2 linked regions of the Pyxidicoccus xibeiensis genome follow. The protein of the gene in region 2 interacts with the protein of the main gene of each other region in a pairwise test. Links are inferred from orthologs where the notes say so. Each region holds a gene or a part of one and is shown on either strand. Other genes may lie near its edges.

Region 1 (9,001 bases), on a different replicon or contig from region 2:
GTCGCCCGTCTCGGGTTCCACGGTGGCCGTCTCGTAGACCCACGGGTAGGGGATGCGCACCCGCTGATAGGGCTGGCCGTCGCGGTCGCTGAACCAGAGGTCCGACTCCACCAGCGCGGGCGCGTCCGGCATCCCCAGGTCCTCCGCGCCGGGCCGGACGAGCGACGCCAGCGAGCGTCCCCGGAACGTCTCCGGCCAGGGCACGCCGAGCAGCTCCAGCAGCGTGGGCGCCACGTCCAAGGCCCGCGCGCGCTGCCTCACCGTGTGCCCCTCGGCCACCTGTCCCGGCAGCCGCAGCACGAAGGGCACGCGCAGCGCGGCGCTGCCCCACAGGTGGTCGCCATGGCCCACGCCGCGGCCCTCGTCCGCCAGGTGCTCGCCATGGTCCGACAGCACCACCACCAGCGTGGAGTCCCACAGCCCGCGGCGCTCCAGTTCCGCGCGCACGTCCCCCACCAGCCCGTCGAAGGCCCGCAGCCCCGCGTCGTAGTTGGCCACCAGCGCCTCCACGTCCTCGGGCGTGGGCGGCGCCTCGTCCGGAGGCTGCTCCATGCGCGGCGTGGTGCCGAAGCGCCAGGGGCCCGTGTAGTCCGGCGCGACGAAGCGGCCTTCCTCGGGCCAGGGCGCGGCGTAGGGGAAGTGCGGCGTGGAGCCGAAGACGACGAGCGCGAAGGGCGCGTCGGCGGGCATCCCCTCCAGCATGCGCCGCGTGCGGCGGAGCAGCGGCGCCGGGTCGGTCAGCTCGGGGAACTGGCCGCGCTCCGGGAAGAGGCCCGGGGCCAGCGCCGTCCATGGCAGCAGGGGCACGTGGGTGATGAGCATCCGCTGGCGGATGAGGTCCGGGAAGTGGAAGGCCGGCGCCTCCACGTGCTGGAAGCCGTAGTCCAGGCGGGAGAAGTGGTCCCCCGCGTAGTCCGCCACCACCGCCGTCGTCCAGCCCGCTTCGTTCAGCGCGGTGGCCAGCGTGGTGAGCGGCTGCTCCCGGGCCTCGCGCCCCACCAGCGTGTGGCGGATGGGGTGCTCGCCCGCCCACTGCGAGGTGAGCAGCGTCGTCCAGGAGGGCGCCGTGCGCGGCACCTGCACCACCGTCTCCTGGAACTGCGTCCCCTCGCGCAGCAGCCGGTCGATGTTGGGCGTGGTGGGGCGCGGGTAGCCGTTGCCGGAGAAGTGGTCCGGGCGCAGCCCGTCCGCGGAGAGGATGAGCAGGTGGGGCCCCTTGGCGCGCGCCGCCGCCTTTTCGGGAGGCGTCCCGGCGGCCCGCACCAACGTGCCCATCCCCAGCAGCACCGCCAGCGCACCGCCTGCCGCCAGCGCGCGCCCGGGCGCGGCCCGCAGCGCCCGGGCGAGCAGGGCCAGGACGGCCAGCGCGGGGGCCACTGCCGCGGCCATCCCCCAGGCCAGGGGCGGGGTGCCACTCACCGACAGCAGGACCTGGCGGGTGACGGCCGAGCGCTCGTACAGCGTGGCCGCGTACAGGTGCGGGTGGTGCGCCATGTCCCCCAGCACCAGCAGCACGTCCACCCCGAGGCACGCCAGCGCGCTGCCCCAGAACACGGCCCGCCGGCCGGCGCCCGCGGCCCACAGGCCGGCGCCCAGGAACGCGCCCGCGGCCAGCCCCAGCACGGTGTAGGCCCCTATCAGCCGCGCCACCTGCCCCAGCACCACGCCCCGCCACTCGCTCCAGACGTACTCCGAGACGACCTGGCTCTCGTTCCCCTGGTAGCCCAGCTTCATGTTGAAGACTGCGCACAGCGTGTAGAGCGCCAGGAAGACGAGCAGGCCCGCACGGCAGCCGAGCAGGAGGGCACGGGCGAGGGTGGGGCGGTCCGCGGATGCCATGGACCCACACCCTGGGCATCCACCCGGCGATGCAACACCCCGAAATCTGACACGAATGACCATGACCGGACGCACGCCAGGTGGCACGGAGGCGGGCGCAGGGCGTGCCCCTCCGTTACTTTCTTCTCCCTGGCTTCCGCCCATGGCAGAACGGGCTCCGAGGCCGAATTATCGGCTCCGCCGTCGCCTACCTCCAGAGTCTCGACACTGGACTGGCGAGCAGGGGAGCCCCGCCCTACTGTTCAGCATCCCGCTTCCTGGAGTGGCACGAGCCCATGTCCTTTACCCACCTCCACCTGCACACCCTCTACTCGCTCCTCGATGGGGCGATTCGGATGAAGGACCTCATCAAGACGGTGAAGGAGAAGGGGATGACCAGCGTTGCCGTGACGGACCACGGCAACATGTTCGGCGCCATCGACTTCTACAAGAAGGCCAAGGACGCCGGCATCAAGCCCATCCTCGGCATGGAGGCCTACGTCGCCGGCCCCAAGGGGCGCGAGGACCGCTCCGAGAAGGTCTCCCACCACCTCATCCTCGTGGCGAAGAACGCGGAGGGCTACGCCAACCTCCGCTACCTCTCGTCCACGGCGTACATGCAGGGCTTCTACTACCACCCGCGCATCGACAAGAAGGTGCTCGCGGAGCACAGCAAGGGGCTCTTCGCCCTCACCGCGTGCCTTGGTGGTGAAGTGACGAGCGCGTGCTTCCGCGGCGACATGGACCACGCCCGCCGCGCCGCGCAGGAATACAAGGACATCTTCGAGCCCGGGCACTTCTTCCTGGAGGTGCAGTCCAACGGGATGCCCGAGCAGGAGAAGGCCAACGAGAACCTCAAGCAGCTCTCGCGGGACATGGACATCCCGCTGTGCGCCACGGCGGACGCGCACTACATCAAGCGCGAGGACGCGCGCGCGCACGAGCTCTTGATGTGCATCGCCAGCGGCAAGACGCTGGCGGACGGCAAGCGCATGAAGCACTCCACGGACAAGCTCTACGTCACGAGCCCCGCGGAGATGCTGGAGGCCTTCAAGGACATTCCCGAGGCCGTCCACAACACCCAGCGCATCGCCGAGCAGTGCAACCTGGAGCTGAAGCTGGGCAAGCCCATGCTGCCCACCTTCAAGGTGCCGGACAGCCACACCCCGGACAGCTACATGGCGGAGCTGGCCTACGAGGGCCTGCGCGAGCGCTTCAACGAGCTGGCCGCCACCGTCACGTACCCCATCGACCGCGAGGTGTACCAGGACCGCCTCAAGCTGGAGATTGGCGTCATCCAGAAGATGGGCTTCAGCGGGTACTTCCTCATCGTCCAGGACTTCATCAACTGGGCGAAGAAGCAGAACATCCCCGTGGGCCCGGGCCGCGGCTCCGGCGCCGGCAGCCTGGTGGCCTACGCGCTGCGCATCACCGACGTGGACCCCATTCCGTACAACCTCCTGTTCGAGCGCTTCCTGAATCCGGAGCGCGTGTCGATGCCGGACTTCGATATCGACTTCTGCCAGGACCGCCGCGACGAGGTCATCAAGTACGTCGGCCGGAAGTACGGCGAGATGAACGTGGGGCAGATCATCACCTTCGGCTCGCTCAAGGCCAAGAGCGTGCTGCGCGACGTGTGCCGCGTCTTCGCGCTGCCGTTCAGCGAGGGTGACCGCATCGCCAAGCTGGTGCCCGAGGTGCTCAACATCACGCTCAAGGAGGCCATCGAGATGGAGCCGCGCCTCAAGGAGATGATGGAGACGCCCTCCAACCTCGGCGAGGTGGAAGGCCGGCCCGTCACCACCAAGGACGTGCTCGAAATCGCGCTCGCGCTGGAGGGCCTGCACCGGCAGCCCGGCATGCACGCGGCCGGCGTGGTGATTGCCGACAAGCCGCTGTGGGAGTTCGTGCCCGTCTACCAGCCGCCGGGTGAGAAGACGCTCATCACCCAGTTCGCCAAGGACGAGGTGGAGGCGGCGGGCCTGGTGAAGTTCGACTTCCTCGGCCTGAAGACGCTCACCGTGATTCAGCACGCGCTGGACCTGGTCAAGCGCAACCACGACAAGCACATCCCCCGGCACGAGATTCCGCTCAACGACGACAAGGTCTGGGAGCTGATGGCCAAGGGGGACACGGCCGGTGTCTTCCAGATGGAGTCGAGCGGCTTCACGGAAATGGTCGTGAAGCTCAAGCCGAACTGCTTCGAGGACGTCATCGCCGCCGGCGCGCTCTACCGCCCGGGCCCGCTGGACTCCGGCATGGTGGACGTCTTCATCAACCGCAAGCACGGCCGGGAGAAGGTGTCGTATCCGCACCCCGCGCTGGAGCCGGTGCTCAAGGACACCTACGGCGTCATCGTGTACCAGGAGCAGGTGATGCAGATCTCGCAGGTCCTGGGTGGCTACACCCTGGGCCGCGCGGACCTGCTTCGCCGCGCCATGGGCAAGAAGAAGGCCGAGGTCATGCAGGCCGAGCGCGCCGGCTTCCTCGAGGGCTGCGCGAAGAACAGCGTCGACCTCAAGGTCGCCGGCGAAATCTTCGACCTGATGGAGAAGTTCGCCGAGTACGGCTTCAACAAGAGCCACTCGGCGGCGTACGGCCTCGTCACCATCCACACCGCGTGGCTGAAGGCGCATTACCCGTGCGAGTTCATGGCGGCCCTTCTCTCTTCCGAGAAGGACAACACCGACAAGGTGGTGAAGCACATCAGCGAGGCGCGCGAGTCGGGCCTCGCGGTGCTGCCGCCGGACGTCAATCAGTCGGACCTGCACTTCGGCGCGGTGGAGGGGAAGATTCGCTTCGGCCTCGGCGCCATCAAGGGCGTGGGCGAGGGCGCCATCGAGTCCATCCTGGAGGCGCGCAAGGACGGCCCCTTCAAGAGCCTCTTCGACTTCTGCGAGCGCGTGGACAGCCGCAAGGTCAACCGCAAGGTGCTGGAGGCGCTGGTGAAGGCGGGCTCCTTCGACTTCGAGAAGCGCCCGCGCCGGCAGATCTTCGACACGATTGAGAAGGCCATCAACCGCGGCTCGGCCAGCCAGAAGGACAAGGCGGCGGGGCAGAGCTCGTTGTTCGGCATGCTGGCGGGCCCGGCCTCGGGCAGCGGTGGCGGGCTGAAGGACGAGTACGTGGCGGTGGAGGAGTGGTCGGAGAAGGAGCGGCTGGCGCTGGAGAAGGAGGCCATCGGCTTCTACGTGTCCGGCCATCCGCTGCATCAGTACGACAAGGAGCTCAAGCGCTACGCGAAGCCGATTACGGCGGTGCAGCGGGCGCGCAAGGACGACAAGCTCACGGTGGCGGGCGTCGTCACGGTGCTGCGCGAGCGGCCCACGAAGACGGGCAAGCGCATGGCGTGGGTGACGATTGAGGACCTGTCCGGCTCCATCGAGCTGGTGTGCTTCCCGGGCAAGGAAGGCACGCGCAACGTGATGGGCCGGGACGGCAAGTGGGCGAAGCAGGGGCCCAAGCCGGGCTTCGAGAACTGGGAGCACCTGCTCAAGTCGGACGACCCCATCCTGGTGACGGGGACGGTGCAGATCAGCCAGCGCGACGAGGACTCGCCGACGCCGGAGCTCATCGTCGACGACATCCAGAGCCTCAAGGAAGTGCGCGAGAAGCGCACCAAGCGGCTGGAGCTGCGCGTGCCGGCGGACCTGCTGACGGAGGAGCGCGTGGCGAAGCTGCACGAGCTGGCGAAGAAGTACGCGGGCGCCACGCCGGTGGCCGTCAGCGTGCTCTTCCACGGCGAGGGCGAGGCGCTCATCGGCAACACGTCCATCAAGGTGCAGGTGAACGACGACCTGCTGCTGGCCGTGGACCGGCTGTTCGGCATGCGCGTGGTGGAGTTCGGCTGACGCCGGGAGGTAGTGCCCGGCTCTCTGGGAGCCGGGCACGTCCAGCCCGGCGGCGTCCTTCCGGGCTGGACCGTGGCCGTGGCGGAGGGCCTAGATGTCAGTCGACTTCGCGGTCGGGGCCGCCGAGGGCACGCTCAACACCTTGGAGTGGATGTCCTTGTCGGAGTAGCCCCTGAGCATGTCCGCGATGCCCTCCTCGAACATCGAGCGGAAGACCACGCCGACGTCACCCGTCGCTGTGCCTGCCGACTCCCCGGCGAACGAGAAGAGATACTCGTTCTCCTCGGAGAGCTTGAGCCCCAGCCCCCAGGTCATTGCTGCATGCCCCACGGAAGTCCCTCCGACGACCCCCGCGACGCGGACCTCGACACGCTCGACCTTCACGTCGATGACCGCATGTGGCGTGCTCGGGAGGGGCTGACCGGGAGCGACCACCTCCACCTTGTCGAAGTAGTTGCCGAACACCTTGACGAGATCTCTCTGCACGAAGGCCTGCACATCCTCGAGCCTCCCTCCACGGTCGGTGTTGTCCACCAGCACCGGCATCACTGCCGGCACCTTCGCGGGGTCGAGAACGAGGTAGGCGGTGCGGGGGCTCTTGTTCGAGATCATGAGGGAGGGAGCGGTCACGCGCATCTCCTTCACCGAAAGCCGGGAGGGGCCACAGGCGAAGGTCGCGCACGCCACCACCGCCAGAAGACTCTTCAACAGCAGCTGATGCATGTCCTGCTCCATGAGTAACGGGGTTGCGGCAACTTTGACATGGCTCACGGCTGGCAGACCAGCCGTCGGGCTGACGCCGGATGCCTCCTGGCCCCGGTGGGGCATCCAGGAGGCTCTGACGACCTGCTCGAGCTGTCTGTCATTGCAGGGCCGCGTGAAACCCGCCCTGCGGGGTGTGGGCAGTTCGAGCGGGGTGTGTCATCGCGGAGGGGGCGGTCGGGACGACGCCCCGCCGCCATGGGGGCGCCTCGAGCGCGGCCTCATGCCTCGCATTGCGCGTGGCAAGCATTCCTCGCACGGAGACGAACACGTCAGGCCTGTGGCCCCGATGAGCAGATGCGCCATCATTCAATGGCAGGCCAACTGGGAATCAAGGGGGCCCGTAGCGCAGCTCCTCAGACGCCAGGCGCCAGTTCCATCCCTCGTGGAGCAGCCAGGGAGTCTGGCCGGGTCGCATCCCTCTACGCGGTAGGAGCTGCGCTCACTCGACGGGCGCGCGCAGGACTCACTACCCCTTCCCACCCTCGGGCTTGTGCGCCTGCATCCGCTCACCCGTGGCAAAGAATACGCCGCCGGCCAGATGGTGGATGGGGCGGTAGGCATCTCCAGCGCTGAAGTCCCATCCATTGTCCTTCCACACCGCGTCCTCGACCCAGGCGGCGACGACCTCGGCGATGAACAGGTCGTACTTGCGCTGGACGTCTGGCTCGGGGAGCACGCGGCACTCCAGCCACCCCACGCAGCCCTCCACGAGCGGCGCCTGCACGCGGGAGGCGGGGAGGGCCTTCAGCCCCGAGGCAGCCCACTTGTCCTCATCGCGGCCGGTGACCGAGCCCACGGCATAGACCTGCTCCAGCTGCGCGCACGTGGGGACGCAGAGGGTGAACTCGCCCGAGGCATCCACCAGCTCACGCGTGAGGGTGCCCTCGGCGATGACGACGGAGACCTTGGGAGGCTCGAAGTCGATGGGCATGGCCCAGGCGGCGGCCATGACGTTGGTGCGGCCCTGCGCGGCGCTCGCGACGAGCGTGGTGGGGCCGTGGTTGAGCAGCTTGTAGGCACGGCGCAGCTCCAGCGGGACTCTCATGGCCGGGCACTCTATCCCGCTGGAGCGGCGGTGCTGCTCAGCGCTTCTTGTGCGGCAGGCGCACCGCCGCCGCCCGGGAGGGAAATCATCAGCGGCTGCCCGGTGCGGCCACCCCGCGTCGAGCCGGGGGGCTGCTACGGGACGATGTAGATGTCGCCGTTCGTCTGGGTGATGGCGCCGCCCACGACGTTGTAGACGTTGAAGAGGTCTGCGCTCTTGAAGCTCGCGCCCGCCGGCACCGGGGCCAGGGCCGGTGAGGTCGTCAGCTGGGTCAGCGACGAGCTGACGAAGGTATTGCCGGAGACCGTGACCAGGTTGTCCGCGGGCAGGTTGCCGCTGTTCACGCTGGTGTCGGGCCGCAGCCAGATGCCGGAGAGGCGCTGGTTGAGGGCGGCCGAGCCGTGGAGCGGCGTGCTGGTGATGGTCACCCCCATCGTGGTGTCACCGGCGGCGACCGGGCTGCTGAGGGTTCCCGCGATGGAGATGAGCGGCGTGTACCCGCCCGCGGCGTAGTGCGTCTGATTGTTGTTGTTGATGAGCAGCTGCCCATACGGCACGTCACCTTGCTTGAGGAACACCGTGCCCGCGCCACCGTCGCTGTACGCCGCGCTGATGCCGGTGCCTCCCCGCGCCTGCACCTGCGTGCTGCTCGTCGGGAGCGGATAGGTGAGGGCTCCGACGAAGCTCGAAGCTCCGCCCGTGCTGACCAGCGCAATCCGGCCGCCACCGCCCGCGCGCACCGCGCCGAGCGAGCCCGAGTACGCATTCGCCCCGTTGGCGGTGATGGAGCCAGTCCAGCCCGTGGTGTCGAAGCTTCCGCAGCGCATGGAGACCGAGCCTCCCGCGGCGCCGTACTGGCCGCCGCTCGTCACCGCGCCAGCCTTGATGAGCGTACTCCCGCCCAGCGTGCAGGCCCCGGCGGCATCGAGCCGGAAGACCCCACCGCCGTTGCTCCGGTAGGAGAGGTACGACGGCGAGCCGCCCACGCTCGCGGCCGCTCCCCCGGGATACCGCGGGTCCCGATAGTCGCCATAGGCCATGCCGCGAACCGACCCGGCAGTGTAGCCGCCTCCGACGCCGCCGTGGCCCGCGCCATAGCCGTTGGCCACGCCGGTCGCGGCCAGGGGGCCATTTGCTCCGAAGCCCCAGGCCGTCAGCGGCGCGCCCTGCGGGTCGCACGCCATCGGATAGCCCAGCCCCGCGACATCCACCGAGCCTCCCGTGAGCGTGAACGTGTCCGCGAGCGTCAGGTTGAGCCCGTACGCCACCGCGGCGGCCGGCGACGTCTTGAAGATGGGCGGGTAGTGCCTGAGGCCACCCGCCGTCTGCGCATAGCGCGTCGCCTTCAGCGAATTGGTGGTCAGCGTGCCGCCCGACACGACCACGTCGTTGGACGCGACGATGGCGGGCACGGTGAGCGCGCCCCCCGCCAACGACACGTTGTCCGCGACGAGCGTGCCGCCCGCCACCGGAGGCATCACCTGGGTGCTCTGCACGACGTTCACCGCTCCGCCCGCGTACT
Region 2 (7,807 bases):
CGTGCGACACGCTCAGCCGACCACCCCTCCCCAGCCCTACAAGCCCCGCTTCCACGTCCGCATCGTCACGGCCGCCAGCCTGTTCGACGGGCATGACGCCGCCATCAACGTGATGCGCCGCCTGATGCAGGCGTCTGGCGCGGAGATCATCCACCTGGGCCACAACCGCTCCGTGGCGGAAATCGTCGACTGTGCCATCCAGGAGGACGCCCAGGGCATCGCCATCACCTCCTACCAGGGCGGCCACGTCGAGTACTTCAAGTACATGATCGACCTGCTGCGCGAGCGCGGCGCGGACATCAAGGTGTTCGGCGGTGGCGGCGGCACCATCCTCCCCTCGGAGATCGAGGAGCTGCACAAGTACGGCGTCACCCGCATCTACTCGCCGGACGACGGCCGGGCCATGGGCCTGCAGGGGATGATCGACGACCTCATCTCCAAGTGCGACTTCGAGAAGCGTCAGCCGGACTTCAAGCCCCTGGTCGCCAGGCCCCTGCCCCGCGAGGCGGACCGCATCGCCTCGCTCATCACCATCGCGGAGAACTTCGCGGACGCCGGTGAGGAGCTGCGCAAGGCCATGGCGGAAGCGCATGTGGACGCGCCCCGGGTGCCCGTGCTTGGCATCACCGGCACCGGCGGCGCGGGCAAGTCCAGCCTCGTGGACGAGCTGGTGCGCCGCTTCCTCGCCGACTTCCCGGACAAGACGCTCGCCGTGCTCTCCGTGGACCCGTCCAAGCGCAAGTCCGGCGGCGCGCTCCTCGGTGACCGCATCCGGATGAACTCCATCGACAGCTCGCGCGTCTACATGCGGTCGATGGCCACGCGGCAGAGCAACCTGGCCCTGTCGCGGCACGTGGCCCACTCCATCGAGGTGTGCAAGGCGGCGGGCTTCGACCTCATCGTCGTGGAGACGTCCGGCATCGGCCAGTCGGACACCGAGATCACCGAGCACTCGGACGTGTCGCTCTACGTGATGACGGCCGAGTACGGCGCGGCGACGCAGCTCGAGAAGATCGACATGCTCGACTTCGCGGACGTCATCGCCATCAACAAGTTCGACAAGCGCGGCTCGCTGGACGCGCTGCGCGACGTGCGCAAGCAGTGGAAGCGCAACCACAACGCCTTCACCCTCGCCGACGACGCGGTGCCAGTACACGGCACCATCGCCTCGCAGTTCAACGACCCGGGGATGAACCAGCTGTACCGGGCCATCATGGACGCGCTGGTGAAGAAGACGGGCGCGCCGCTCCAGTCCCATTTCGAGCTCACCCCTGGGATGAGCGAGAAGAAGTGGATCATCCCGCCGGAGCGCACGCGCTACCTCGCGGAGATTGTCGAGACGTGCGAAGCCTATGACGGCTTCGTGCGCGCCCAGGCCGCCATCGCCCGGCGCATGTACCAACTGCACGGCACCATCCAGGCCCTGCGCGCCAACGTGGGCAAGAAGCGCCTGGAGATCGTCGAGCCCAAGGACACCACCGACGTGGTGCAGGTGACCGAGCGCGTGGAGGGCGAGCCCGCGTACCTGGGCGAGCTGGTGGCGCTGTACCAGGACCTGGAGAGCCGCCTGCACCCGGACTGCCGGCGCCTGCTGGCCGAGTGGCCGGCGACGAAGCGGCGCTACGCGGCGGCGAAGTACCAGTACCAGGTGAGAGATCGCGTCATCGAGCTGGACCTCTACACCGAGTCCCTCTCGCACCTGCGCATCCCGAAGATTGCCCTGCCCCGCTACGAGGACTGGGGCGACATCCTCACCTGGCTCCTGCGTGAGAATGCCCCGGGCGCCTTCCCGTTCACCGCGGGCGTCTTCCCGCTCAAGCGCGAGGGCGAGGACCCCGCCCGTATGTTCGCCGGCGAGGGCGGCCCGGAGCGCACCAACAAGCGCTTCCACTACGTGTCACGCGGCCTGCCCGCGAAGCGCCTGTCCACCGCGTTCGACTCCGTGACGCTGTACGGCGAGGACCCGGACCACCGGCCGGACATCTACGGCAAGGTGGGCAACTCGGGCGTGTCCATCGCCAACGTGGACGACGCGAAGAAGCTCTACTCGGGCTTCGACCTGGCGGACCCGTCCACGTCCGTGTCGATGACCATCAACGGCCCGGCGCCCATGCTGCTGGGCTTCTTCCTCAACGCCGCCGTGGACCAGCAGTGCGAGAAGTGGATCCGCGAGAACGGCCAGGTGGAGGCGGTGGAGAAGAAGATCGACGCCATCTACCGCGAGCGCGGCCTGCCCCGTCCGCGCTACCAGGGCGACCTGCCCGCGGGAAACGACGGGCTGGGCCTGCTGCTGCTGGGCGTGTCCGGTGACGAGGTGCTGCCGCGCGAGGTGTACGAGAAGATCCGCGCGAAGACGTTGCAGTCGGTGCGTGGCACCGTGCAGGCGGACATCCTCAAGGAGGACCAGGCGCAGAACACCTGCATCTTCTCCACCGAGTTCGCCCTGCGCGTCATGGGCGACATCCAGCAGTACTTCATCGACCAGAAGGTGCGGAACTTCTACTCGGTGTCCATCTCCGGGTACCACATCGCGGAGGCCGGGGCGAACCCCATCTCCCAGCTGGCCTTCACGCTGGCCAACGGCTTCACCTTCGTCGAGTACTACCTGTCGCGCGGGATGGACATCGACGACTTCGCGCCCAACCTGTCGTTCTTCTTCTCGAACGGCATGGACCCCGAGTACACGGTGCTCGGCCGCGTGGCGCGCCGCATCTGGGCCAAGGCCATCCGCGACAAGTACAACGGCAACGACCGCTCGCAGAAGCTGAAGTACCACATCCAGACTTCCGGCCGCTCCCTGCACGCGCAGGAGATTGCCTTCAACGACATCCGCACCACGCTGCAGGCGCTGCTGGCGCTCAACGACAACTGCAACTCCCTGCACACCAACGCGTATGACGAAGCCATCACCACGCCCACCGAAGAGAGTGTACGGCGGGCGCTCGCCATCCAGCTGGTCATCAACAAGGAGTTCGGCCTGTCGAAGAACGAGAACCCCAACCAGGGCTCGTTCATCGTCGAGGAGCTGACGGACCTGGTGGAGGCGGCGGTGCTGACGGAGTTCCGCGCCATCTCCGAGCGCGGCGGCGTGCTGGGCGCCATGGAGCGCATGTACCAGCGCTCGAAGATCCAGGAGGAGTCGCTCTACTACGAGACGCTGAAGCACGACGGGACGCTGCCCATCATCGGGGTGAATACCTTCCTGGACCCGAAGGGCTCGCCCACCGTGCAGCCACCGGAGGTGATTCGCGCGACGAAGGAGGAGAAGGACTACGCCATCTCCTCGCGCGACGCCTTCCGCAAGCGCAACGAGGCGACGGCCACGAAGGCGCTGGAGGCGGTGCGCCGCGCCGCGCTGGACAACGGCAACGTGTTCGCCGCGCTGATGGACGCGTGCAAGGTGTGCACGCTGGGCCAGCTGTCCCGCGCGCTGTACGACGTGGGCGGCCAATACCGGCGGAACATGTAGCGCCGCCGGGGGTTGAGCCTCAGCGCCCCGGCGTCAGCTTCGCGCGCAGGCGCCGCACGGCCTCGTCCAGCACGCCTTCCGTCTTGCAGAAGGCGAAGCGGGCCAGCTTCTGGCCCAGGTGACGGTGCTCCGGGCCGTAGAAGACGCTCGGAGGAATCGCTGCCACGCCCACCTCCGACACCAGGTGCCGGCAGAACGCGATGTCGTCCGGGAAGCCGTACCGGGCAATGTCCGCGAGGATGAAATAGCTGCCCTGCGGCGCATACGCCGTCAGCCCCGCCTCGCGCAGCCCGCTCAGCAGCCGCTCCCGCTTCGCCGTGTACGTCGCCGTCAGCTCCGCGAAGTACGCGTCCGGCAGCCGTAGCGCCGCAGCCATGGCCGCCTGCAGGGGCGACGCGGTGGCGAACGTCACGAACTGGTGCGCGCGCTGCACGGCGTCCCGCAGCGGCGGAGGCGCAATCACCCAGCCAATCTTCCACCCCGTGAGGCTGAACGTCTTCCCCGCGCTGCTCACCGTCGCGGTGCGGTCCGCCAGCGCCGGCAGCGTGGCCGGGCGCACGTGCTTCGCCGGCGCGAAGACGATGTGCTCGTAGACCTCGTCCGACAGCACCTTCACGTCGTGCTCGACGCAGAGCGCGGCCAGGAACTCCAGCTCCTCGCGGGTGAAGACCTTGCCCGTGGGGTTGTGCGGCGAGTTGAGGATGAGCAGCCGCGTGCGCGGGCCGAACGCGGCGCGCACCTCGTCCCGGTCGAACCACCACTCCGGATGCGCCTCGTCCGGCGGCCGCAGCGGCACGTAGCGCGGGGTGGCGCCAACGAAGGTGATGTTGGCGTCGTACGAGTCGTAATACGGCTCGAAGGCCACCACCTCGTCGCCCGGGTCCACCAGCCCCAGCATCACGTCGAGGATGGCCTCGGTGGCGCCGCTCGTGACGGTCACCATGGTGTCCGGGTCCACCTGCTGGCCGTAGAAGCGCGCCGAGTGCTCGGAGATGGCGAGCCGCAGGTCCTTCGCGCCCATGCTGATGGCGTACTGGTTCACCCCGTCACGGATGGCGCGCTGCGCGGCCTCCTTGATGGCATCCGGCCCGTCGAAGTCCGGGAACCCCTGCCCCAGGTTGACGGCGCCGTGCTTCGCTGCCAGCGCGCTGAACTCGGAGAAGACGGTGGTGCCGAACCGGGTGACGCGCTGCGCGGACACGGGCCTGGACATGGAAGGAAGCTCCTCCTGGCCGGGCCCTCGGGGTGAGGCCGGCGCTCAGGGACGCACGATAGCGTCCACTGGCACCGAGCGCGCGCCCTTGACGACCTCGCGCTGCCGCGCGGCCCGGGACAGCCCCAGCGCCAGCCCCGCCACCACCATGACCAGGGGCACTGCCGCCACCAGGTCCGTGGCGTAGTGGAAGCGCCCCGCCAGCGTGGCGATGATGAGGCCGATGCCCGGCAGCAGCATCACCCAGAAGAGGCGCCGGGCGAAGCGCCACGCGTAGAAGAGGACCAGCAGCGTGGTGCCGGTGTGGCCCGACGGGAAGCAGTCCCGCGCGTACAGCGGCGTGCGCATCACCGAGTCCAGCAGCGGCGTCAGCACCGCGCCCTTCAGCGGCCCGTCGAACGAGCCGATGAGGAAGTAGCGGGGCCCCACCGCCGGCACCATCGCGTAGGCCGCGTAGGTGAGGAAGAACAGCAACCCCATGCCCGTGAGGCACTCCTCGAAGTCGGACGACGGCCCCCGCGAGCGCCGGTAGAGCGCGATGCCCAGCACCAGCGGCCAGACGAAGTGGCCGTAGTAGCAGACCATCAGGATGTCGTTGAGCCAGGGCGGCACCAGCCGCGCCAGCTCCACCGCCGCCTGGAACCCGAACAGCCGCTGGTCCGCCGCCACCAGCTGCGCGTCCTTCAGGAGCGGGTTGAGCGCGTCCACGATGGGCGACAGCCAGCTGTGCGTCAGCACCGCCACCGGCAGCAACCAGAAGTCCGCCAGCACGGTGATGCCCCGGCGGCCCGGATACATGGCCTCCAGCGTGCGAAGGACCAGCGGGCCCACCGCCATGAAGGCGAACAGCGCGGCGTTGTGCAGCGCCCCCGGCGCCCAGCGGGCCGGGCCCACGCACACCAGCGCCCCCAGTGAGCAGGAGACCAGGCAGATGAGGTCCACCGTGTTCAGGCGGACCTGGACCTCTCGCTCGCGATGCACCACTTCGATGCCCCGAGACCTCTGGAATGACCAGGAACTCACGCTGACTTCCGCTCCCCCGGCGTCTCACTGCTCGCGCCGGCCACGCCCAGCTCGAGGCTTCGAACGACAGCACCCTCCCCTGCGGCGACGGCCTTCCGCCCGCTCCAGCGCTCCAGAAGCGCCAGCATCGCGGGGAAGAAGACCGTGGTCCCCAAGAAGGTGCACACGACCCCCAGCAGCGCAATCTGACCGATGCTGCGCAGGCCCTGGTGGTTGGCGACGAGCAGCGCGCCGTAGCCCGCCGCGTTCGACAGCGTGGCCACCACCGCCGCCAGGCCCGTGTGGCGCACCACCTTGCCGAGCGAGCCGGGCCCCTCCTCTTCGTACCGGTGGAAGAGGTGGATGGAGTTGTCCACGGCGATGGCGAGCAGGTTCGGCAGCACCACCGCGTTGATGAAGTTGAGCTGCACGTCGAACAGGTACATGCCGCCCGCCAGGCACGTCATGCCCAGGAACAGCGGCCCGGTGACGAGCAGCGCGCGCTTGAAGCTGCGCAGGCTCAGGAGGATGACGAAGAACACCACGCCCGCCGCGGACCAGAGGATGAGCGGACCGTCCCCGCGCACCAGCGCGAAGATGCGGGCGGCGATGCGGTTGCTGTCCAGCACGGACATGTCGATGCCGCGCGCCTTCGCTCCGTCCACCACCTGGTCGATCTGCGCCGCCCAGCGCCGCAGGTCCTCCGTGTCGTAGTTGGACACCGAGGGGAACAGCAGCAGGAAAGTGCCCTTGCCGTCCGTGGCCTCGAAGCGGCGGCGCACCTCCACCGGCAGCGAGTCGAGCCCGTACGGCTTCGCCTCCAGCATCCGCTCGAAGTCCTTCAGCCGCGCGTCGTCGCGCGCCGACGCCGGCAGGCCCTGCAGCAGCGTGCGGATGCCAGACAGCTCCTCCTCGCGCCGCTTCAGGTCGGTGGGCACCAGGTCGTTGAGGGACGCGGTGCGCAGGAACACCGAGTCATCGCCATTGCGGCGCTTCACCTCCGCGATGACCTCCTCCACCTGCCCGGCCTGCTTCACGTCGTCCACCAGGAAGATGGCCGGGTTGAGCGGCTGGCCCAGCTGCGCGGTGACGTGGTCGTCCAGGCGCGAGGCCGGCGAGTCCCCCTTCAGCTTCCGCATGTCCGTCTCGAAGCCCAGCCGAGGGGCGATGACGACGGAGAACGCCGCGAACCCCACCACCGACAGCGCGAGCGCCGCGATGACCGACGTGGGCCAGCGCTTCCACTCGCGCGCCGGCTTCGCGATGACGGGCACGGACGACGCGCCGGCCGGAGCGGGGGCGGCGTCCGGGCGCGCGGGGCGCAGCCGCTCGGCGATGGCCAGCAGCGAGGGCCCCAGCGCGTACGCCGCCAGCACCGCCAGCAGCACGCCCAGGCCGGCCAGGAAGCCGAACTGGTTGAAGGCGTGGAACTGCGCCAGCAGCAGCACGAAGAAGGCCGCCGCGTTCGTCACCGCCGAGGTGACGGCCCCGCCAAACGTCCCGCGCACCGCCGCGGCCAGCGCGTCACGCGAGGACTTCTCGCGCCGCTCCTCCCAGTAGCGCATGCACAGGTGGACGCCGTACTCGATGCCCAGGCCGATGAGGATGGCGACCAGGAAGCCCGTCACCACGTTGAGGTGGCCGATGACGAGCCAGGCGATGCCGAACGTCATCAGCAGGCCCACCACCACGGGCAGCCCCACCACCGCCAGCGCGGCGATGCGCCGGGTGGCCAGCAGGATGAGCCCCACGGCGATGAGCGCGGACAGCATACCCGCGCGCGCCAGGTCGCTCTTCATCACCGCGTCCTCTTCGATGCGGTTCTGGAAGTTGCCCGTGGCCTCCAGCTTCACCGAGGGGAAGCGCTCCGACGCCAGCGTCCGGCCCGTGCCCATGGCCAGCTCCACGAAGCGCCGCGCGAAGTCCAGGTCCCCCGCCGTCCCCGACGGCTTGAGCATGAGGTAGACCTCCGAGCCGTCCGCGTTCGCCAGGTACTCCTTCATGGGCGCGTTGGGCTCGTGCTTCCGGGCAATCTCGTCGAAGCCAGGCGGCGGCGGCGTGGCCCCCAGGTCGATGTAGAAGGGGTTGGCCTGCTGGCGCTCGTACCGCACCCGCGCCTCCAG

What was found.
Region 1: the proteins of LXT23_RS33280 (region 2) and dnaE interact in binary tests that used the Escherichia coli proteins (3 or more experiments, as listed by UniProt). The link is inferred for Pyxidicoccus xibeiensis from one-to-one orthologs.

Annotation. Positions count from the first base shown.
Region 1 is NZ_JAJVKV010000011.1:166,276-175,276, reverse strand. The notes cover bases 1,755-5,869. They hold dnaE (DNA polymerase III subunit alpha), read left to right. Parts: upstream 1,755-2,114; coding sequence 2,115-5,669; downstream 5,670-5,869. Other genes in these bases: LXT23_RS36320 (hypothetical protein), read right to left, coding at 5,760-5,869; LXT23_RS36330 (sulfatase family protein), read right to left, coding at 1,755-1,839. In the rest of the region: more of LXT23_RS36330, read right to left, coding at 1-1,754; more of LXT23_RS36320, read right to left, coding at 5,870-6,392; LXT23_RS36315 (flavin reductase family protein), read right to left, coding at 6,901-7,479; LXT23_RS36310 (beta strand repeat-containing protein), read right to left, coding at 7,614-9,001. UniProt on the Escherichia coli protein: DNA polymerase III is a complex, multichain enzyme responsible for most of the replicative synthesis in bacteria. This DNA polymerase also exhibits 3' to 5' exonuclease activity. The alpha chain is the DNA polymerase catalytic subunit.
Region 2 is NZ_JAJVKV010000009.1:88,346-96,152, reverse strand. What follows is about bases 2,586-5,506. They hold LXT23_RS33280 (aminotransferase class I/II-fold pyridoxal phosphate-dependent enzyme), read right to left. Parts: upstream 4,683-5,506; coding sequence 3,489-4,682; downstream 2,586-3,488. Other genes in these bases: LXT23_RS33275 (phosphatase PAP2 family protein), read right to left, coding at 4,728-5,506; LXT23_RS33285 (methylmalonyl-CoA mutase family protein), read left to right, coding at 2,586-3,469. Outside these bases: more of LXT23_RS33285, read left to right, coding at 2-2,585; more of LXT23_RS33275, read right to left, coding at 5,507-5,705; LXT23_RS33270 (efflux RND transporter permease subunit), read right to left, coding at 5,702-7,807. UniProt on the Escherichia coli protein: Shows aminotransferase activity with methionine and histidine as substrates, and to a lesser extent also with phenylalanine.